Regions from separate parts of the Peribacillus sp. 05N428 genome, predicted to be linked through region 2. Evidence: riboswitches for the same ligand, from Rfam matches in the RefSeq annotation. Region 2 holds a riboswitch; each other region holds the start of a gene.
The links. Region 2 has a riboswitch for S-adenosylmethionine ahead of mtnW (2,3-diketo-5-methylthiopentyl-1-phosphate enolase). Riboswitches for the same ligand answer to the same signal wherever they lie in the genome.
Positions count from the first base shown of each region.

Region 1 (7,838 bases), on a different contig from region 2:
GAACCTCGTTTAACATTCATTTAAAACACCTCACTTATTTAATGACAACATGATTTTAGCATATTATTTATTGTATTACAGTAAATTTATATTGTTTTTATTTATATTATTATTGTTATTGAAATATCTTTTTAATTTTGACAAAAATAAAAAGCACTTCTCATTACAAAGAAATGCTCTTACTTTAAAATGTTAAATTTACAACTTGTTCAACAAAACTGCCCGTTTAGATTTATGTGGTCTTCTGGTGCATTGAAGAGGTGTGTTTGTGAGGTCGTTGAAGGTTTGATGGCAGGCTTTACAGCGGTAACACTGTTTCACCTCTCCTGTTTTGATAACGCATTAACCAAATCGCACAAAAAAATGGCTGTCGCAATGTGGGCAGACAAGACTAGCTTTATGCTTTTGTACCTGGATTTCATCAATAGCACGAATAGGAGCCGACATCGGTTTCGTTCGAGACTGCAAGAATTATACAAGTTGCTGTTTACCGCTTTCATTTAATGCTTCGGCGAGCTTCTTTATTTCCTTTAACTCCACGCTATATCATCTCCGAACCATCATTATATCTTTTATTATGCCCATTAATCCCTTTGTTTGTCTAACCGAAGGCTTAACAACCAAATTCAAAATTCCCCTCCCGATAGACAAGAGCTTTTATAATCAATGCGGTATATTCAATTTACCATGACTTTTGCTTGCTACCGGGGCTACGCCGTTAACCACGAAACTGAAAATGCTGCCAATTATAAGTGTGAACAAAGGCAGCGTCCCATCCTTATTGAAGAAAATCAACAAATTTAGACACTCCTATTTTATTAAAACGCTTGTTTTTCCTGACTAGCCATAAATTTCTTGCCATATTTATTCTGTATATATCCACTTCCCGCAAAAAGCCTTGCTCCAATTCTCTGGCCACTGTCAACCTTGGCAAAATGCTGATTCCAAGTCCAGCTTCAACCGCACTTTTTATCGCTTGTGTACTGCCAATCTCCATGTAGCTTTCAATTTTTTCTAAAATCCCATGCTCCCTTAGCATATTTTCTACGATAAGCCGTGTTCCGGAAATGGATTCACGCCAAATCATCCTTTCATTTCCCAATTCCTCTAGCTGAATTTCTTTTCTTTCTTTCCATGGGTGGTCGGATGGACATACCAATATCAATTCGTCTTCGGCGAACTTGTCTACAATAAAATCTGTGTTTTCCACAAGTCCTTCCACCAAGGCCAAATCAATGACATCGTTTGAAAGATCCTCCAAAACCCGGGGCGTATTTTTTATCGTCAATGTCACTTTTATTTCTGGCTGTTGTTTTTTGAATCTCCCAAGCAAGCTAGGCAACAAATACTCTCCGATAGTCAAGGAAGCCCCTACAATGAGATTTGCATTGTATTTACCCGTCGATTGCTGAATCACTTCTTTTGAATGGTTGAAGTCATTTACTATGGCTTTAGCAAAAGGGTATAACAGCTTTCCTGCTTCTGTAACTCTCAGCCTTCCTTCCTCACGGTCGAATAACAAAGTGTTATAATAATTTTCCAGTTGATGGATCTGCCGTGTTACAGCGGGCTGAGATAGGAAACTTAACCTCGCTGCCTGGCTTATACTTCCTTCATCCACCACTAAACAAAACATTTTCAGATTTTCCAATTTCAAGAAAACGACCTCCATGTTTTTAGATAGTTTATTAAAATGATAGCATCATTAGGTAAATGGTGAAATGAAAATAGTGAGATACATTCTAAGGCTATTCAATTATTGGCGGCATTCTTTATAAAACGGATGAATCTTCTGGGTATAACGTTTTGTTATACCCGATGATTTTGTTGCAATTTACCCAGCCCTTTTTCTTTGATATGTTAATGATAAGAATTAAACAAAGCATGCAAAGGAAGTGACTGATGTCAATGAAAGGACAATGGAAAACTCTATTCCAATTATTTTGGACCTTTTTTAAAATAGCACCTGTCACATTCGGAGGCGGGTTTGCGATGATCCCTTTAATCGAAAATGAAGTGGTCGAAAAGAGAAAATGGATGAAAAGCGAAGAAGTTACGGATGTTTTTGCTTTATCTCAGTCCGTACCGGGAGCTGTCGCCATTAACTCCGCCACCTTTATCGGCCATCGAATTGCCGGAATGAAGGGGGCAATGGCAGCCATGATCGGTGTTTCATTACCTACCTTTTTTATTGTTCTGCTCCTGGGCATTGTGTATTTTTTCATTCAGGATAATCCGAAGGTAGAATCTGCATTCATATCGATCAGAGTTTCCATAGTAGCCATCATTGCATATGCGGCTATCAAGATAGGAAAATCGGCAGTTGTAGACAAATCAACTTTCTGTATTTTAATAGTAGGAATTCCTGTCCTCTTCTTTCTTCACCCTGTGATGGTTATATTAGCGGGAGCTCTAGCGGGTATTGTGACCATCTCCATTAAGAGAAAATTAGGTTACGATGTCAAAATGGACAAAAAGGATAGGAAAATAGAAGAAAATGATTTCGAACCGTTCATGGGTGCTGGCATATAGGTGAATCAAAATAGGGTCTAACTAATTTTTAAGAAAGCATGTGATGGAATGATGGAATTGTGGGAGTTGTTTAGCACCTTCTTTATTATCGGCTTTGTATCTTTCGGAGGCGGATACGCCATGATTCCCGTAATAGAATCGGAAGTCTCACAGCATGGATGGATGACAACGCAGGAATTCACCGATATAATCGCCATTTCCGGAATGTCCCCAGGGCCTGTCACCGCCAATAGTGCCATTCTTGTTGGCTATTCGACTGCTGGGTTAGCAGGAGCCATATCATCTGCTCTAGGAATCTTGCTTCCTGCCATTATATTCGTAACCGTTATAGCCACATTTTTCAGCAAATTGAATCATTATCCAGTTGTTCAATCCATGTTTTATGGATTAAGACCGATTGTCACTAGTTTGATCATCTTTGCAGCGATCAGTTTAGCACTTTCCAATCATATGATAGCCGTGAACTTTTCATGGCATACGATAAGCTTATTACTCGTTTTTGGTTTATCGTTATTTGCCCTAATGAAATTACGCTGGCATCCAGCCTATGTAATTATTCTTTCCGGTTTAGTTGGTGTTGTCCTCTATTCATGACAGTTGTCTCACACACAACCATCATTAATTTGGACCGGAATTAAGCAGAAAAATTGAAAAATGATTGATACTATATAAGTGCGAGAAAACTTTATTATGTTTATGTATTTACCATACAGAAAACACCCTGCATCCAATGATTCAGGGTGTTCAGACTGTAGACAAACTCAATGAAATTTTAGGGGTTTGTTTTAACTTTTAGTTCTTCGATCCATCATTTCCCGGCTGCAACCGTGGAAAACCAATCAGGATGGCAAGGACGCCACAAAGTCCAATCAGGATTGGGTAATATGAATACGGCAAGATGCTTAACGGAGAAATTTTTGCTACCCCTGCTGCAACAAGCAGTTGTGCTCCATATGGGATCAACCCTTGGATACAACATGCAAAAATGTCAAGGACGCTCGCCGATTTCCGCGGATCAATCCCATACTTTTCAGAAATATTTTTGGCAAGTGGCCCGGCAATGATAATCGAAATCGTGTTATTTGCCGTTGAAAGGTTCGTTAAACCAACAAGCCCCGCAATGCTGAATTCCGCCCCTTTTTTTGATTTGCTATTTCGTGTCACAAGGTGGAGTAGATAATCGATGCCGCCATTATGTTTGATTACAGCAACCATACCTGCAATTAAAATGGCAAGGAAGGAGATTTCATACATTCCCGCCATTCCTTCTCCGATTTTTTGAATGACACCCAACGGTTGATAACTACCATCAGCCAAGCCGATGATTCCGGCAAATACGATTCCGATGGAAAGGACCAAGAACACATTGACTCCTGCCAATGCAGTGACCAATACGCAAAGATACGGAAGAATCTTCACCCAATCATAAGACTGTTGGGAAATGTCAGCTTGTTCACCCATCGTTAAAATGCCTAGGATGGCACATGTGATGATGGCTGCAGGTAAAACGATGAAAAAATTCACTTTAAACTTATCCTTCATTTTCGTTCCCTGAGTTCGAACAGCAGCGATTGTCGTATCTGAAATGAATGAAAGGTTATCCCCAAACATCGCACCACCAATAACGGCCGCCATTGAAAGGGCAAGCGAAATATCTGTTTGCTCACTAATTCCAACCCCGATAGGTGCCAGGGCAACAATCGTTCCCATGCTTGTCCCCATGGATAGTGAAATAAAACAAGCGATGATGAAAATTCCTACCATTAATAGATTTTGGGGAAAAACAGCTAAGGCAAGATTCACTGTTGATTCAACTGCCCCCATACCATTGGCAACTTCGGAAAAAGCTCCGGCTAAAAGGAAAATGATTACCATTAACATAATATTGGCGTCACCGGCACCTTTACAGAAGATATCAACCTTTTCATTGAATGTCTCTTTCCGATTCATCGCCAATGCAGCTGCCGATGCAATGGATATCGCTACAATCACCGGAAATGAATAAAAATCTTTAGTGATGATTCCGGATCCAATAAATAAAATTAAAAATACGACAAATGGGATCAATGCCCATGGATTCCCTTTATTGTTTGCACTCATGATGTACACCTCTTTTTATTTTTCCCGCGACATGTGTCACAGCTCTATTCTATTAACAGTTTTCGCAAATAACTCCAATTTGAACCTACCTGATTATCCAGTCATGGAGCTGTAGCAAAAAACTGGCATAAAAAAGACCCCTTCTATTTAACAACAAGAAGAGGTCTTTTAATTTATAAAAAACACCCTCCTTATCTTTCAGGCGAAAATCAGCCTGCTGGATTTGGCACAGCACTCCATTTAAGTCCGCTGCCGAGACATCTTCGGGCCAGTCCCTCCGTCTCTCTTGATAAGAAGATTACATTATATAATTTATCTAAAATTACGATGACTGCCAGAAAAGTGCCACGCTAGAAACTTGCCTGAGTTCGTGACATCGAAAGTCGTTTTGAAAAGCAAATATAACAGTACAGCATTTTGTCTATTTTCGCAAGGGTTAATTTTTAAAGTGTTTCACATGCACTCCTTACTGTTCATAAAGAGAATCTAAGTTGATTGGAGCGGGTGTACGAGACTTCTGCGGAAAAAGCGAGTGCCTGGAGGCAACGTCAAATTGTACAAACCATAAAAAAAATGTAGACAAACTCGATTTTCATCAAGTTGTCTACATTCTGAGAGGTCTAATGAACTCTCAGCAAATTTGTTGGATTAGGTTAGGTGTATTATTTTTAGTCGAGTTTACATCTGTCGATACTTCAAATGCTTCCATCTGTTCCGAATCGAATGACTTTAAATACTGTTGCAGATATGCAGGATCATTAATGGAAGGATTCAACCAATCTTTTTCATCTTCTGGCTTTAGGATGACAGGCATGCGGTCATGAATGCTGGTCATTAGCTCATTTGGCACGGTTGTTATAACGGAGCACGAATAGATGCTGATGCCTTCAGGAGATTTCCAGGATTCCCAGAGACCGGCCATTCCAAATGGAGCATGATTCTTCAGTTTTATTCGCATCGGTATTTTTCTTTCTGGTGTCTTCTTCCATTCATAAAAAGAGTCAGCGATTATCAAGCATCTCTTCTTCTTATACGCATTCCTGAAGCTTGCTTTCTCAGCAATGGTTTCCGCTCTGGCATTGATCATTTTGTAGCCCGCTTTTTCGTCTTTTGCCCAGAAAGGAATGAGTCCCCACCGAAGATATCCAAGCCGGTTCCTTACCCCGTCATTAATGACGGAGAGCACGGATTGGGAGGGAGCAATATTGTAGCTGAATTGGTATTCCTCATCAAATGACCCTCGAATATCAAACCGTTCTTTTATTTCTTCTATGTCAGTGAAAAGAGTGAAACGTCCACACATAATATCGCCACCGTATTAAGATTTATTACAGTGTATCAAATGGAACGGGCAGCCACAAATCAGCGTTCTAAAATCCTGATATCAGTAAATGGTTGATTAAATAATTCGCTGGAAATCAAAAGAGTGCCAAGGACTTCTCTTTCATCTTCAGCTTTAATGATTTCCGACAAAATTAAGGTACTGCCATTCCTGACCGTTACTTTATATTCATTCATGGAATCCCTCCTCAAAAGGCTAGATGGTTGTTATTATAAACCAAAAACCCACAAGTATCAGTATTGAACTTAGCAGAGTCATGGAAAATCCACATGCCTTTATATTTTAAATGGTTAGTCGAACGAAGCAATGCCTGTGACCATGATTCCTTGTGAAGGAGGCGTAAAAAACTGTCCATGAATGATTCATGGACAGTCTGGGCGCTTTAAAGGTTTTTCGCTTCAATACTGAAGATAACATTAAGGAAAGCCCCAACAGTCGATACGAAAAAAAGCGCTCTTTCCGGGAAGACCGAATTGAAGTTGCGGCCATCGCATGTCCATTATTTAAAATGCAGCAAAACCTCATTTATTAAATGCCCTGCCAATGTAACGGTCTTATTATTTTCGTCCAATGCAGGGTTTACTTCAGAGATATCAAATGAGAGGATCTTTTCATTCGATACGATATGCCTAATAATGGCACGGACCAATTTCGGATCCAGTCCAAACGGCGATGGTGCACTTACCCCAGGTGCGTAGGCTGAATCAATAACATCCGTACATAATGTAAGCATGATATAGTCATTTTCCTTAGCGAATTCATTTATCCTCCGCTTCGTTTCATCCATTTCGTATAATGACAAATCTTCTTCCAATATGTAGTCGACCTTACTCCTCTCTGCAGTTTCAAACAGTGCCTTCGTATTCCCCTGCTTCTGAATTCCGACACATAAATAGCCACAACTTTGATCTTCGTCCAAAATCTGCTTAAACATCGTTCCAGATGAAGTTTCATTTTCATAAGGTCTCATATCAAAGTGAGCGTCAATATTAATAATCCCTAGTCTAGCTTTTGGTCCAATGGATTTCCTAATCCCAAGATAATGGCCATACAGGGTTTCGTGACCTCCCCCAAGTATGATAGGAATCGCTTTACTCTCCAAAATCCGGGCAACAGCTGATCCCAGTTGAGATTGGGCGGCTTCCATATCTGTACTTTCACATATTACATCGCCAGCATCCACCAGCTCGGTTTGGGAAGGTAAATGACAGGGTAATTTTGCCAACGACTGCCTAATATGATCAGGACCCACGGCAGCACCAACCCTGCCTTTATTCCTTCTGACTCCTTCATCACATTTAAAGCCAATGAGTCCAAAAGTTCGTGATGCATTGGAAGAGGTGGCTAATTCTGAAATTGGTGCCAAGCGCACTCTTTGGTGGTATCTGAAGCTATCTAGGTTAGTTTGGGAATCAATTCTTCCATTCCAATATTTTAAAGTCGGATGAGTATACATAATTTCTCCTTTATTTTAAAAATTCCGAAATATCTTTCTTAAAAATTATAATGGAGATAATGTATAATTACCAATACAAAAAATTAATATTTCTATAGAAGGTATAGCCGCTTTCAGCGTACATTTATGATATTGACAGAGATATCTGTTGGAGAATATCTTCCTCTTATCCGTTTGACATTGCTGCTCAAGCCAGTAGATTTAGCAAGAGATAATCGATTTTGCCTATAAATAAAATCCACAAAAAGCCCAATTTCTCGGTGTTGTAAGCGAGAAATTGGGCTTTGGCATCATATAAAATCAACATTTAACAGAAGGCTCGATCTTAAGATATTCTTACTAAACTTTAGTATCAATTTTCAGTTACTGCCCCCTTATATGACCTAGTGACAAGGGGCTTTGCCATAA
Region 1 is NZ_JBFTMS010000001.1:170,663-178,500, reverse strand. It holds gene AC1DIV_RS00770 (DUF2975 domain-containing protein) at 1-20, opposite strand, end outside; partial or broken gene AC1DIV_RS00765 (transposase) at 235-540, opposite strand; gene AC1DIV_RS00760 (LysR family transcriptional regulator) at 779-1,657, opposite strand; gene AC1DIV_RS00755 (chromate transporter) at 1,903-2,532, shown strand; gene AC1DIV_RS00750 (chromate transporter) at 2,581-3,126, shown strand; gene AC1DIV_RS00745 (Na+/H+ antiporter NhaC family protein) at 3,325-4,632, opposite strand; SAM riboswitch class I at 4,821-4,928, opposite strand; gene AC1DIV_RS00740 (SOS response-associated peptidase) at 5,264-5,935, opposite strand; gene AC1DIV_RS00735 (hypothetical protein) at 5,995-6,150, opposite strand; gene hutG (formimidoylglutamase) at 6,474-7,430, opposite strand.
Region 1: linked by a shared signal. The riboswitch ahead of AC1DIV_RS00745 (Na+/H+ antiporter NhaC family protein) and the one ahead of mtnW (2,3-diketo-5-methylthiopentyl-1-phosphate enolase) in region 2 are both predicted to bind S-adenosylmethionine.

Region 2 (7,838 bases):
CTGTCAATAGTTCGTTTCCTTCTCCGGCTTCACTTATGATATTCCCCCATGGATCAATAATCAAGGAATGGCCCGCAAATATATTATTGACATCCGAACCTGTACGATTAACGGCTACAACATAGGCTTGGTTCTCGATGGCACGGCTTATCAATAAGGCTCTCCAGTGATCGAGTCTCGGCTTTGGCCATTCAGCCGTAACGAATAGAACTTCCGCGCCTTGAACGGTATGGACTCGCTGCCATTCGGGGAAACGAATGTCATAACAAACGAACCCGGCACATATTTTTTCATCAAGAGTAAATAAACCATCTTTTTCACCTGGCTGCAGGAAATGATGTTCATCCATTAATTGAAATAAGTGAAGCTTATCATATTCTTTAATGAGCTTTCCGTGTTTATCGATGATGATCATGGTGTTATAGATTCCCTTGCTTGTTTTTTTCGCAATGGAACCGCCGATGATGTGAATCTGGTGTTTCTGTGCCTGTGTTTTAAGAAATTCAATCGTTTTTTCTGCCTCTTGATCAGCAATCTCATTCAGCCTGGTCAAGTCGTATCCGGTTGTCCAAAGCTCTGGTAATATGACGATATCGGGTTCGGACCGAGCTGCTTTTTCCATCCATTGTTCTGCAACCTGAAAATTGATATCCGGTTGCCCGAAGGCTATATCCATTTGAATACAAGCTATTTTCCACTTCATCGTTTAAAACCCCCACACGTAAAAAATGCTTTACAAGACTACGATAAACATATATCATTTGTGACTAGAATTTCAAGAAATTTCAGAGAAGGTGTATAAATGGTGCAATTCGAAAAATCCGGACTGCTTCAGGACCTGCCCAAGCAGTTTTTTGCTTCACTGGTCGCAAAAGTCAATGCAATCACGGAGCAAGGACATGATGTCATTAATTTAGGCCAGGGAAACCCTGATCAGCCGACGCCGGAACATATCGTCAAAAGTTTGCAGTCTGCTGCTGAAAAAACGATTAATCATAAATATTCGCCATTCCGGGGACATCAATATTTAAAAGATGCTGCTGCCGTCTTTTATGAACGAGAATACGGTGTCAAGCTGGATCCGAAAAGTGAAGTGGCGATTCTCTTCGGGGGCAAGGCAGGTCTTGTCGAACTTCCGCAGTGTTTATTGAATCCAGGTGATACGATCCTTGTTCCAGATCCCGGCTATCCGGATTATCTTTCCGGTGTTGTTTTAGCCCAGGCAAAGACCGAACTGATGCCCTTGACAGAAGAAAATGATTTTCTTCCGAAATACGATGACATACATAAAGAAGTTCTTGATAAAGCCAAAATGATGTTCTTGAATTATCCGAATAATCCCACAGGCGCTTCTGCAACTGAAAGTTTCTTTGATGAAACCGTCTCCTTTGCAAAAGAACATTCAATATGTGTGGTCCATGATTTCGCCTATGGGGCGATAGGATTCGACGGAAAAAAACCGATAAGTTTTCTCCAGGCGGAGGGAGCGAAGGATGTAGGAGTTGAAATATACACTCTATCGAAAACATACAATATGGCAGGGTGGAGAGTCGGCTTCGCAGTGGGCAATAAGAGTGTAATAGAAGCTCTTGAACTATTACAAGACCATCTTTATGTGAGTCTTTTCCCGGCGATACAAGAAGCTGCGGCAAGCGCTTTGCTTGACTCACAGACCTGTGTAGAGAAGTTAGTGCAGATGTACGAGGGGCGAAGGAATGTTTTCATTGAGGGATTGAGGGCCATCGGCTGGGATGTCAAAGCTCCAGCGGCATCGTTTTTTGCCTGGCTCAAAGTACCTGAAGGTTTTACGTCCGAGAGTTTTGCGGACTATTTATTAACGCATGCCCATGTAGCTGTTGCCGCAGGGAATGGGTTCGGTGAATTTGGCGAAGGTTATGTCAGGGTAGGGCTACTGACTTCGGAAGAACGGCTGCAAGAGGCTGTGGAACGAATACGTACATTAAACTTATTTTAATGCAATATGATTCACCTTTAAATAGTTAAAACTTATTGACAAAGTAGGAATTACCTGTCAGAATACAAAATAAATTCTTAATCTTTCGATACTTGGATGCAACTTATATATCAGCGTTTTCTTATTTTGAGCAGGTGGAGGGACTAGCCCGATGAAGCCCAGCAACCGACCGTAATTCCATTGTAAAATGGGGCGGAATCCTTCCGCCGGATTTTTTTGAAATCCACAAGGCACGGTGCTAATTCTTGCAGCCGATGGCTGGGAGATAAGAAGATGGCTTTTTAAAGCCTCTTCTTTATGAAGGGGCTTTTGCCATTTTGAGACCATCTCAGGCCAATAATGACATCGAGAGTTTACTAACGTGTTATAGGAGTGATCAGATGAGCGAGATAGTCGCTACTTATTTAATTCATGACTTTAATGGAAATCATGAGAAAAAAGCAGAGAGCATTGCCTTGGGTCTGACTGTCGGGACATGGACGGACTTGCCACATTTGGTACAGAAACAACTGGAAAAACATAAGGGACGCGTCGTATCGGTGACACCCCTCTCTGAAGAAGAGAGGGCAAACAGCTACTTTAATCGGAAAGTATACCGTTCGCTGATTAAAATTGCCTATCCGGCAAGGAATTTCTCCAATGATTTACCTGCAATCCTTACGACGGTCTTCGGCAAACTCTCATTGGACGGTGAAATAAAACTTATCGACTTGGATTTTGTCGGTGATATTCAAAAAGCCTTTCCCGGGCCGCAATTTGGCATTGAAGGCATAAGGGAAAAGCTTGGCGTATTTAACCGGCCCTTGGTGATGAGCATTTTTAAAGGTGTATTGGGAAGAGACCTAACATTTCATAATGAGCAACTGAGGCAACAAGCATTGGGAGGTGTCGACCTGGTTAAGGATGATGAGATCCTCTTCGACCAGGAACTGACTCCATTTTTCGATAGAATAAAAACGGGAAAAAGAATATTGAATGAAGTCTATGAAACCACTGGCCACCGTACTTTATATGCTGTCAATCTATCAGGGAAAACTTTTGAATTATTGGATAAGGCAGAGCAAGCGGCTGAAGCAGGGGCAGATGCTTTATTGTTCAACGTTCATACATATGGTTTGGATGTATTGCAGGCCTTGAGTGAACATGATCGTATCAAGCTGCCGATCATGGCGCACCCCGCATATAGCGGGGCATTGGCATCTTCATCATTTTATGGTATCGGCTATCCATTATTGCTTGGTAAATTAGTAAGGTTATCAGGCGCGGATTTATCTTTATTCCCTTCTCCTTATGGAAATGTCGCACTTGAAAAAACGGAGACCTTAGCGATTGCTGAAGCTCTGACAAAAGATGAACTTTCATGGAAAAAAGCCTTCCCTGTTCCTTCTGCAGGCATTCATCCGGGCATGGTTCCGGACCTGATCAAGGATTTCGGGCTTGATAGTGTGATTAATGCCGGAGGCGGAATTCACGGGCACCCTGACGGAGCAGAGGGCGGTGCCAAGGCTTTCCGTTCTGCTGTGGAAGCCGTTCTGGCAGGAAAGGAACTTTCTGAAGCGGCGGCTGAGGAAGAAACCCTAAAAAAAGCTCTTGTGTTGTGGGGAGGCCTATAAGAAATAATGAAACCGATCATCTTTTGTGATTTTGACGGAACGATCACCAACACAGATAATATCATTTCAATTATGAAGAAATTTGCGCCTCCGGAATGGGAAGCGTTGAAAGACGGTGTCCTTCAGCAAAAAATCAGTATATCTTCAGGAGTTGGGGATATGTTTTCCCTGCTTGATAGTGGCTTGAAGGATGACATCATCCAATATGTAAGAAAAACGGCCGGCATTCGTCCGGGGTTTTATGAATTCGTTGAGTATACGAAACAAGCCAATATCCCTTTATATATTGTAAGCGGGGGCATGGATTTTTTCATTGCACCCCTTTTGAATGATATCTTGCCAACAGAGTCCGTGTATTGCAACCATGCATTTTTTGATAAGGAAAAGATTTATATTGAGTGGCCACATGCTTGTGATGATCAATGTAATAATGATTGCGGTTGCTGCAAGCCATCCATTATGAGGAAAATTACGGGCCCGGAAGATTTTAAACTCGTTATTGGAGATTCAGTGACGGATTTTGAAGCGGCAAAACAGGCCGATTTTGTCATAGCCCGTGACATACTGCTTGAAAAATGCGATAGGGAAGGAATTCCACATCAAGGATTCGAAACATTTTTTGATGTAATTGACATTATAAAGCAGCAGGAGGTGGTTAAAGCGTGAACACTCATTCTAAAGAATGGCAGGAGTTGGCAGATATTAAAGCTGAACTGGCCGAAAGGGATTGGTTTATGGGAACTAGCGGGAATTTGTCCATCCGCGAACCCAAAAGCCCTTTCTTTTATATTACCGCAAGCGGTAAGGATAAAAGGAAGCAATCGGATTCGGACTTTTTACTGGTGGATTTAAAAGGAAAACCAGTTGAAGAAACGAACCTAAGACCATCGGCCGAAACTTTACTTCATACAGACATTTACCGAAAAACCAATGCGAACTGTGTACTTCATGTCCATACAGTTGAAAATAATGTGATATCGGAATTGTATGGAGATGAAGGCCAAGTTTCCTTTCGTAATCATGAAATCATTAAAGCGACCGGTCGGTGGGATGAAGATTCGGAGCTTCGGATTCCAATCATATATAATCACGCTGACATTCCGCTGCTATCCGATAAGTTCAAGCCGCATGTCGAAGGAGACTCTGGCGCTGTGCTGATACGCAATCATGGCATTACGGTTTGGGGCAAAAGCGGATTCGAAGCAAAAAGAATACTTGAAGCTTGCGAATTTTTATTTCAATATCAACTGTTGCTTAATCAACAAAAGGCGTTTGCAGGTTCTATAAGATAAATACTCATAGAGGAGGAATGAATGATGGCAACGATCAGATTCCATGAAACAAACGAGGTTATTGAAAACGGTGAACAGGTAAAAGGTTTTTTAGAAACACAAGGGGTTATTTATGAGCAATGGGACATTTCTAAATTACCTGCCCATCTTGTGGAAAAATACGATTTAACAGATGCTGACAAGGAGGAAATCCTTGTAACATTCCAGTCAGAGATAGCGGAAATCTCTGAAAGAAGAGGCTATAAAGCCCATGATATCATCACATTATCCGATGCAAACCCGAACTTGGATCAAATGCTTGAAAACTTTAAGCAGGAACACCATCACGAAGATGATGAAGTGCGTTTCATAGCAGGCGGAACGAGTATCTTTGCCATTGAAGGCAATGATAAACAGTGGTTTGATGTACGGCTTAATCCAGGAGATCTTATTAGTGTACCAGAATCAACAAGACATTATTTCACGCTCGCGGAAGATAGGAAAACTGTTGCTGTCCGGATTTTCGTAACAGCTGCGGGATGGGTGCCGATTTACGAAAAAGACGAAGTTCAAGCATGAATCAATGTTGAAAAACCAGCTTACGGGCTGGTTTTTTTATGTGAATCCGGCAAGTGCTTTAGTAAGCTAATTATGATAAAATTTAACGGAATCGAATTTAACCGGATTTAGGAGCAGATAAGAATGAAAACGACCGAAGTGTACATATTGGGCGGCTTTCTCGGCAGCGGGAAAACGACGCTTCTTCGAAATATTTTAAAACAGGAAAGTGAAGCGGGCAGAAAAGTGGCAGTGCTTTTAAATGAGCTCGGCAGTGTATCGGTTGACAGCGGACTCATTGGTGATGGAGTGCCTCTGAAGGAGTTGTTTGACGGGTGCATTTGCTGCACAATTCAAGATAAACTGGAGGTTCAGCTTCATGAGTTACTAACCGAAAATGAACTGGATGCGGTTTATATTGAAACGACGGGTGCAGCTCATCCAGTTGAAGTATTGGATGGCATCATGTCGCCGATTTTCGCCAAAAAGCTGGAATATAAAGGGATCATCACGGTCGTCGATTTATTAAGGTGGCGCGATCGGGAGGAACTGTCTCCGCAGCTTCGACAGCTGCTTGCAGAGCAAATCCATCATGCCGATTTCATTTTATTGAATAAAGCGGATATGGTAAGTGAGATGAAGGCCGCACAGCTAATATATACGATACAGGCGCTGAATACGGATGCTGTATGTTTATTGACGGAGTATGCAGCCGTTTCCTTGGCATCATTGCAGCAAATGCAAAGAAAAAGGCATAATGGACATCAAAAGCTTGATGTACATGACCATTTGCACTTAACTGCAATCGTTCATACATTTGAAGGTGCTGTGGCACAAACCGACTTTGAAGAGTGGCTTAGGGCTCTGCCGGAAACGGTCTATCGAATGAAAGGATATATTTCCTTTACACATTCACAATACCCGCATTTATTCCAATACTCTTACGGAATGCCGATGTATATGAATGAAATGATGAAAATGCCATTGAATATCGTCATGATCGGGGAAAAGTTGGAAAAGGAAATGTTGATCGGTCAGTTGAAAGCTTTGGAAGCGAAAGCGGCCCGATAAACGTTTACCGCCCATTAAAGAAGGGAAACATGAAAAGAAGACTTTCTTATTAAGGAGGCGGTATTAGTGCCATGGAATAAGAACGATTACCCAAACTCGATGAAGAATCTAGATAAAGATGTTAGGGAAAAGGCTATAGAAATCGCAAATGCATTATTGGATGAAGGATATGAGGATGGAAAAGCCATTCCAATTGCCATAGACCGGGCTAAGATGTCAGTAGGAAATGATTGAGAAAATGGTCAGACCCACATAGGGGTCTGACCATTTTTATTGTTGCATTCCAAAGGCGGCAAATGTCTTTTCGTCTTCTATCAATCCGCAGGCAGCACACTGAACCCGAACTTCAGGACCATTATATGCTAGATGGAATGGCAGAAGGGAGTCGTTCGAATATTGTTCAACAATCTCACCGGATTGGGGATCCTTTTTAATGGGTGTTGCTACTTGCTGAATGAGATTGAAGCGAGATTTATTTGTCCGGCAATTCGGACAGCGGTATACTTGAGACATTGTACTCACTCCTTTTTTGGATTTTAAAAAGCATGATATCTTATTATGAAGATAGTCTTTACAAACTTGAACATTAATATGTATAAATTAGTAATGGATGGAAGGGATACTATGAAAGAAACTGTCAGGCAAGAAGAATTACTGGTGGCTTATTTAAGCATATGGAACAATCGTAAGGTGAACGATGGAGGGGGAAGGGAAGTGTTGCCGGAACTCATCCGACGAGAGCTTTTGGATGAAAATGCCCATCCCCGCGCCCGAAAACCAGTATTGGAGAAATTTTACCTTTCTATTAAACGCGTGATGGAATCTTCGCTTTCGGAAGAAATGAAAAATGCGATTGTAATGGCCTATATCACTGAATTGGAAAGATTATGATTTTTCGAGTGTGATACGGATGCTTGTTAGCAAATATTCTTTTATGCTTCATACTTTTTTCACAAATCATTGTTAAAATTTTTTAAAAATAGATATTTAATGAATAAGGAGCTTAAAATTATGAAGTGGGGCATTGTGCTTTTTCTTGCCATCGTACTGCTTACGGGGTGTAATAGCGGTAATGCATTTACTAAAATCAATAAAAGTCAATCTTTCCTGGCAACTGTCAATATCAAGGATACATCACTGACTTTCATAGACGAAAACTATCATGCTTTTGCAAAATGGGATATTTCAGAACCATTTACCGGAGCCCTGCTCCTGGCAGACAAAGATACTATCCTGCTTTATGGAAAAGAGATGGAGAAAGTCCAAGTGTACTCTTTATCTGCAGGAAAACTGATAAACAGTTGGGAAATTGGGAAAGGGATCGTCAATATGCAGTTGTTACGTGATGGT
Region 2 is NZ_JBFTMS010000019.1:33,311-41,148, forward strand. It holds gene AC1DIV_RS17520 (carbon-nitrogen family hydrolase) at 1-703, opposite strand, end outside; gene AC1DIV_RS17525 (aminotransferase class I/II-fold pyridoxal phosphate-dependent enzyme) at 803-1,975, shown strand; SAM riboswitch class I at 2,094-2,247, shown strand; gene mtnW (2,3-diketo-5-methylthiopentyl-1-phosphate enolase) at 2,356-3,588, shown strand; gene AC1DIV_RS17535 (2-hydroxy-3-keto-5-methylthiopentenyl-1-phosphate phosphatase) at 3,595-4,254, shown strand; gene AC1DIV_RS17540 (methylthioribulose 1-phosphate dehydratase) at 4,251-4,880, shown strand; gene AC1DIV_RS17545 (cupin domain-containing protein) at 4,905-5,438, shown strand; gene AC1DIV_RS17550 (CobW family GTP-binding protein) at 5,562-6,488, shown strand; partial or broken gene AC1DIV_RS17555 (DUF2188 domain-containing protein) at 6,555-6,701, shown strand; gene AC1DIV_RS17560 (hypothetical protein) at 6,759-7,001, opposite strand; gene AC1DIV_RS17565 (hypothetical protein) at 7,113-7,379, shown strand; gene AC1DIV_RS17570 (YncE family protein) at 7,500-7,838, shown strand, end outside.

Region 3 (7,838 bases), on a different contig from region 2:
CGATGCGAGGGTTCTAAGAGAATGCACAGCACTTACAGAAGCGGGTTATGAAGTCGATTTAATTGCCATTCATAACTGGAAAATCGAAGGTTTGGCCAAAAAGGAGAAACACCAAAATGGTTTCTCGGTCACTAGGGTGAATAACCGCTGGGAAGCGCTTAATAAGATTCTCAGGATCGTAGGCAAATTGAAGAAAAAGAAGTTTGAAATCGTTCTATTTGCCTTATTGATCTGGAATACGTTGTGGAATTTGAACTTGATCAACGGCTGGGTGGGATCGGGAATACTGTTCGGTGCATTTGCACTTCTTGCGCTGGGCACCCTGTTCATCACTAAAACGAAGCTGCCGACACTATTAACGAGGAGCTACATTTTTGGTCAAATGATCTATCATGGCCGGAAAAGGAAATATGATTTCTATCATTCAAATGACTTGAATACGCTCATGCAGGGAGCGATCAGCAGTAAATGGCTGAGAAGGAAAAAGCTGATTTATGACTCGCATGAAGTACAAACGAGCAGAACGGGATATAATAGCCGAATTTACGGGATGATGGAGAAATTCCTATTAATGTTCGTCGATGAAATGATTGCTGAAAACCATACGAGAGCTAAGTATAACGAAGACTTATATGGTCTGTATCCCAAGGTGGTCCATAACTACCCGATTCCAACCAATCCGGAGGAAAGTACGGCCGTGAATTTGCATGAGCTGCTCGATTTGCCAGAGAATGAACCGATATTGTTATACCAAGGCGGCGTTCAAATGGGAAGAGGGTTAGAGCAATTGGTTGATGCTGTACCGATGATCGAGGGCGGAACGGTAGTTTTTATCGGGGATGGAAGGATCAAGGATGAATTAATGAAGAAAGTAAGCGACATGAATCTGGAGCATCGTGTGAAGTTCCTGCCGAAGGTTCCGGTCGACGAGCTGCTCCATTATACAAAAAATGCGTATTTAGGTTTTCAGATATTGAATAATGTCTGCTTTAATCACTACTCCGCTTCTTCAAATAAATTGTTTGAATACATGATGAGCGGTGTGCCAGTGGTTGCCTGCAGCTTTCCTGAAATTCAAAAGGTTGTCGATACGGAAAAAATCGGTGTATGTGTCGATTCGCATGATCCAAAATCAATTGCCGAAGGTGTCAATTACTTATTGAAGCATCCTGAAAAAAGGGCGGAAATGAGCCAAAACTGCCTGAAGGCGCGACAAAAATACAATTGGAAACAAGAGAAGGAAATCTTTATCGAAATCTATCAAACAGCCTAACAAATTTGAGTGCAGCAGAAAAATAGATAGGAGTGGTTTATATGAAACTTTGTACAATCGGACTTGGTTATATCGGACTTCCAACTTCTTTAATGTTTGCGAAATACGGTGTCGATGTTGTCGGCGTGGATATCCATCCTGAAATTATTTCCAATTTGAATAGCGGCAGGCTCCATATCGAAGAACCTGGATTGGATGAGGTATTAGAAGAAGTGATTGCTTCCAATAAGTTCCGAGCTGCGTTAAGCCCGGAACATGCGGATGTTTTCATCATCGCGGTGCCTACTCCAAATAAAAAGGACATGCACCAATCCTGTGATTTAACACATGTCATGGATGCAACCTCAAACATTCTTCCTTTTATCAAAAAAGGGAATGTCATCATTATCGAATCGACGATAGCGCCAAGAAGCATGGATGATCATATTAAACCGATGATCGAGAGGACGGGCCTTACCATCGGAAAAGACATTTTCCTCGTACATTGTCCGGAACGCGTTTTACCTGGAAGGATTCTTGAAGAGTTGGTTCATAATAACCGTATCGTCGGGGGCATCACCGAAACATGCTCATATAAAGGAAGTCTTGTTTACAAAACCTTCGTTCAAGGGGAAATCATTCAGACCGATGCGAAAACGGCAGAAATGTCCAAACTGATGGAAAACACCTTCAGGGATGTCAATATCGCCCTTGCGAATGAGCTGACGAAAATCTGTTTCGAGCTGGACATCAATGTTTTGGATGTCATATCGATGGCAAACAAACACCCTCGTGTCAATATACACCAACCAGGACCAGGAGTTGGCGGCCATTGTTTAGCGGTCGATCCGTATTTCGTCGTTGCAAAGGCACCGGAGTATGCGAGAATCATTAAATTGGCGCGTGATACCAACGTATCGATGCCTTATTACATCGTTAATTCCATAAGGATGATGCTAGAGGGGATCCGGAAGCCAAAAGTAGCTGTTTTCGGTCTAGCATACAAAGGAAATGTAGATGATATTCGTGAAAGTCCCGCCATTGATGTCGTCAATATCTTGATGGGAATGGAAAACATGGATGTAGCCTTGCATGACCCGCATGTCAAATCTGGAAAGATGCCAGTCGTATCAGTGGAAGACGCTGTAAATGATGCCGACTTGATACTTATCCTGACTGACCATGATGAATTTAAACAGATGGATTATGATAAGCTATCGAAACTCATGAGCAATAAATTGATTCTGGATACACGCAATTGCATTGATGCAACTAAAACAGATGTCCCGGTGGCGAACCTGGGCAATATATATCAATACAAAACGGTGTCCATGAAAAAAGACAGGAATAAAGCGATCATCTAAAAATTTGGACAACATGGATAACGGAATAACGATTAAGGGGGCACTGACTATCACAGTGCCCCTTTTCCAATGAAAAAAAGGACCATGCAAGAAAGTGGTCCTTTCAGAACGTGGAAACGATCCAGTTTGTTTCAGTTCCGCTTCCTGTACGTCAAGCATCCTAGCAGAGTCTCGGCCAATTATTCGAGCGCAGCCGTCATATTTCGGGTTATAAGGCAGTATTCGAGCGCAGCCGCCGTATTTCGGGCTGCAAGGCAGTGAATTCGTCAGCAGATGGCATATTTCGAGCTGTATGGCAGTGAATTCGACAGTAGACGTGTATTCGGGTAAGGAGTAATTTCGACCACAGATGGCGTATTTCGAGCTGTATGGCAGTGAATTCGACAGTAGACGTGTATTCCGGGTGCAAGGCAGTAAATTCGAGCGCAGCCGCCATATTTCGGGGTGTATGGCAGTAAGTTCGAGCGAAGATGCCGTATTTCGGGTTACTTGGTACTTTATTCGACAGTAGATGAGGTATTTCCCCTTCCATGGCACTTAATAAAGTAATCCATAATCATGGTTCGGGATGTGACATTTCTTGCCGACAAACTGAAAGGACCAAGCAAGAGCTTGGTCCTTTTGTGTACAATTTATTAAGCTGTCGGGCCGCCAAGTTCTTCGATTTCACTTGGAACGCTTTTGAATTTCTTGAAGTTTGCACGGAATTGTGCGGCAAGGTCTGTTGCTGCTTCTTTATAAGCGGAAGGATCTGCCCAAGTCTTGATTGGTTGAAGCACTTCATCAGGAACACCAGGAACATGAAGCGGGATATCCAAACCGAAGATATCATCTTTGATCGTTTCGATGTTCGCTAATTCACCTTCAAGCGCCGCTTGTACCATTGCACGGGTGTAAGCAAGTTTCATACGGCTTCCAGTTCCGTATGCACCGCCAGTCCATCCTGTGTTGACAAGGTATACTTTTGCATTGTGCTCGTCAATTTTATCACCAAGCATCTCAGCATAGCGTGTAGCTGGAAGCGGTAAGAATGGTGAACCGAAGCAAGTGGAGAATGTAGCCTCCGGAGAAGTTACGCCTCTTTCAGTACCAGCCAATTTACTAGTGTATCCGCTTAGGAAGTGGAACATTGCCTGTTCTTTGGAAAGCTTGCTGATTGGAGGCAGAACGCCTGAAGCATCAGCTGTTAAGAAAATGATTGTATTTGGATGTCCTGCAATACTTGGGTTCACGATGTTATCGATCGCTTGCATTTGGTAAGCAGCACGAGTGTTTTCAGTCAATGAACTGTCATCATAGTTCGCTACACGCGTATCCGGATCAACAACAACATTTTCCAATACAGCACCAAAACGGATTGCGTCGAAAATTTGCGGTTCTTTTTCACGTGAAAGGTTGATCGTTTTCGCATAGCAGCCGCCTTCGATGTTGAATACGCCATTAGAAGACCAGCCGTGCTCGTCATCGCCAATCAATTTACGGCTAGTGTCTGCTGATAAAGTTGTTTTGCCTGTACCGGACAGTCCGAAGAATAAAGCGACGTCCCCTTCACGTCCTACGTTAGCAGAGCAATGCATTGGAAGGATTCCAGCCTCTGGAAGTAAGTAGTTCATGATCGAGAAGATCGATTTTTTCATTTCTCCTGCATATTCCGTTCCGCCGATCAGGATCGTACGGCGTTCAAAAGAAACGATGATGAACGTTTCGGATGTAGTTCCGTCCACTTCTGGGTCCGCTTTGAAGTTAGGTGCAGAAAGGATCGTGAATTCAGCTTCGTGACCTCTCAGTTCCTCTTCGTTTGGACGGATGAACAAAGTATGGGCGAAAAGGTTATGCCAAGCATATTCATTAACAACACGGATGGGAAGACGTGATGATTCGTCTGCACCAGCGAAACCTTTAAAAACAAAAATCTCTTCTTTTGCTTTTAGGTAGTCAACTACTTTATTATATAGTTTATTGAACACATCTTCGGAAATCGGTCGGTTCACGGGACCCCAATCGATTTTATCTTTAACTGATGCTTCTTCCACGATATATTTATCTTTAGGTGAACGACCGGTATATTTGCCAGTTTCAGCTTTTACCGCGCCGGTTGATGTTAAAACGCCTTCATTTCTGCTAAGTACTTTTTCGACCAATTGAGGAACTGATAGTTGAGTTTGCACATTGTTTCCTGTTAATAATTGGTGTAACTCATTAGAAACATCTACAGAATTCATATATGAGGTACCTTCCTTTGTTTGAGTTTTTAGATTACAATTAGTATAACACATTCATTTAATTAGTCTATACTATTTCTTTTAATTTGTGATTATTTTCAGCTAGCCGCATTAATCATTTTAATCCGGCAGGAACCGATTCAGGATAATCGCATATACTTTCATGAAGAAAATTTTATTTAAATAGGAAGTTAGTAAGCAATATATGTCTAATGGGAAAGTCAGGATGTCGTTCCTTTTCGATGTTCAATACTTTATTATTAATGGCAATTTACAACATTTCTATTCGTATTTTGTGTTGTAAACCCCTCTAGGACGTTGTATCAACATGTTTTTTCAAATGAACGCCATTCTGGGTGGAAATGTTCTTTTTAGAAAAGCATTGACAAATTCCAGCCAGATACGATAATATCTTAAATTGTACGGATTCTCTTATCCCGAGTTGGTGGAGGGACAGGCCCTTTGAAACCCAGCAACCTGCCATATTGAACTTGACTCCAAGATCGATCGCCGAAAATAAAGCGAAGGTCTTCAAGGAATAGTGGTGATGGTGCTAACCTGAGCAAGGTAAAAAACCCTTGAACGATAAGAGTGAAAGGATAGAAGACAGAGTTTTAAACCTTTCCTCATTTGCCAGGGAAGGTTTTTGTGTTTTTTATAAGTAATTCTGTGTCTATAGTTGAAACTAATGAGGGAAACGAGTTCCGTAAAAATCAGGCTTATGCCTACAACATACTAACTTCCAAGGAGGAAATATGATGTCAAAGAAACGTCTATTTACTTCTGAATCTGTTACAGAGGGCCATCCGGACAAAATTTGTGATCAGATTTCAGATTCCATTTTAGATGCTATCCTAGCTAAGGATGCAAATGCACGTGTTGCGTGTGAAACTAGTGTAACTACAGGTCTTGTACTTGTTGCTGGTGAAATTACAACGTCCGCTTACGTGGATATCCCGCGTATCGTTCGTGATACGGTTAAAGGAATTGGCTACACACGTGCGAAATACGGTTTCGATGCTGAAACTTGTGCCGTTTTGAGTTCCATTGATGAGCAGTCTGCCGATATCGCAGCTGGTGTCGATAAAGCATTGGAAGCTCGTGAAGGAAACATGTCAGATGAAGAAATCGATGCAATCGGTGCAGGGGACCAAGGTCTTATGTTCGGATTCGCTTGTAATGAAACAGAAGAGCTTATGCCGCTTCCGATTTCATTGGCGCATAAACTTTCATTCCGCTTGACTCAAGTTCGTAAAGATGAAACTCTTGCTTACCTACGCCCTGATGGTAAAACACAGGTAACCGTGGAATATGATGAGAATAACCGTCCTGTACGTGTAGATACAATCGTCATCTCTACACAGCATGATGCAGAAATTACGCTTGAACAAATTCAAGCCGATCTAAAAGAACATGTGATCAAAGCTGTCGTTCCAGCCGAGTTGATCGATGCAGATACTAAGTACTTCATCAACCCGACTGGCCGTTTCGTAATCGGCGGACCTCAAGGGGATGCTGGTCTTACTGGACGTAAAATCATCGTTGATACTTATGGCGGATACGCTCGTCACGGCGGCGGTGCATTCTCTGGTAAGGATGCAACTAAAGTTGACCGTTCTGCTGCATACGCTGCACGTTACGTTGCGAAAAACATCGTGGCAGCCGGCCTTGCCGACAAAGCGGAAGTTCAATTGGCATACGCAATTGGTGTGGCAGAGCCTGTATCGATCTCTATTGATACGTTCGGAACTGGTACAGTTAGCGAAGAAGTCCTTGTTGACCTAGTTCGCGCAAACTTCGACCTTCGTCCAGCTGGAATCATCAAAATGCTTGACCTTCGTCGCCCAATCTACAAACAAACAGCTGCATACGGACACTTCGGCCGTACAGATGTCGATCTTCCATGGGAACGCACGGACAAAGCAGAAACATTAAAAGCACAAGCGTAATTCATATAAAAAAAGGTGTCCCGCTATTAGCGGGGCACCTTTTTTATGGATTAACTTAGCCGTCTGCGGGAATAATTCAAGAAATCCCAAAGAAATTCAACTTTAAGGGCCATACTCGTGAGTTAGAGCGATTTACTCGTGAGTTTTGAGCAAATACTCGTGAGTTTGGAGCAAATACTCGTGAGTTTCAGCAATTTACTCGTGAATTTGGAGCAAATACTCGTGAGTTTCAGCAATTTACTCGTGAATTTGGAGCAAATACTCGTGAGTTTCAGCAATTTACTCGTGAATTTGGAGCAATACTGGTGAGTTTCAGCATTTACTCGTGAGTTTGGAGCAAATACTCGTGAGTTTCAGCAATTTACTCGTGAATTTGGAGCAATACTCGTGAATTTCAGCGATTTACTCGTGAGTTTGGAGCAAATACTCGTAAGTTAGGAGCAAATACTCGTGAATTTCAGCGATATACTCGTGAGTTGCGTTCAAATACTCGTAATTTTCAGTCAAGTGCTCGTGCATTACTTTATTCGTTCCGCCGTTTTATAGTATTGGCCTTTTTCGGCGTATTCGCGTACGATGCGTTCCATATCCTGACGATCTTCTTCGTTGATTTCGCGGATGACTTTAGCTGGACGTCCGAATGCCAACATGTTCGGTGGAATGACTTTGCCTTGGGGAACGAGACTGCCGGCACCGATGAAAGCCCCTTCGCCGATTTCGGCTTCATCAAGTACAATCGATCCCATGCCGATTAAAGCTCCTTTGCGGATTTTACAGCTATGTAATATGACCTGATGGCCAATGGTTACTTCATCCTCGATGATCAATGGATTATTTGGGCTTTGGTGCAGGATGCTGTTATCCTGTATACTGACTTTTTTTCCGATGATGGTTGGGGATACATCACCGCGAATGACGGAATTGAACCAGATTGATGTTTCGTCACCAATTTTGACATCACCTGTGACGACAGCATTTTCAGCAATATAAGCGCTTTCAGCAATTTCAGGTTCTTTGCCTTTATACGGATAAATAATCATTTTCAATCATT
Region 3 is NZ_JBFTMS010000042.1:29,347-37,184, forward strand. It holds gene AC1DIV_RS24900 (glycosyltransferase) at 1-1,273, shown strand, start outside; gene AC1DIV_RS24905 (nucleotide sugar dehydrogenase) at 1,315-2,616, shown strand; gene pckA (phosphoenolpyruvate carboxykinase (ATP)) at 3,252-4,838, opposite strand; SAM riboswitch class I at 5,268-5,430, shown strand; gene metK (methionine adenosyltransferase) at 5,594-6,787, shown strand; gene AC1DIV_RS24920 (gamma carbonic anhydrase) at 7,306-7,824, opposite strand.
Region 3: linked by a shared signal. The riboswitch ahead of metK (methionine adenosyltransferase) and the one ahead of mtnW (2,3-diketo-5-methylthiopentyl-1-phosphate enolase) in region 2 are both predicted to bind S-adenosylmethionine.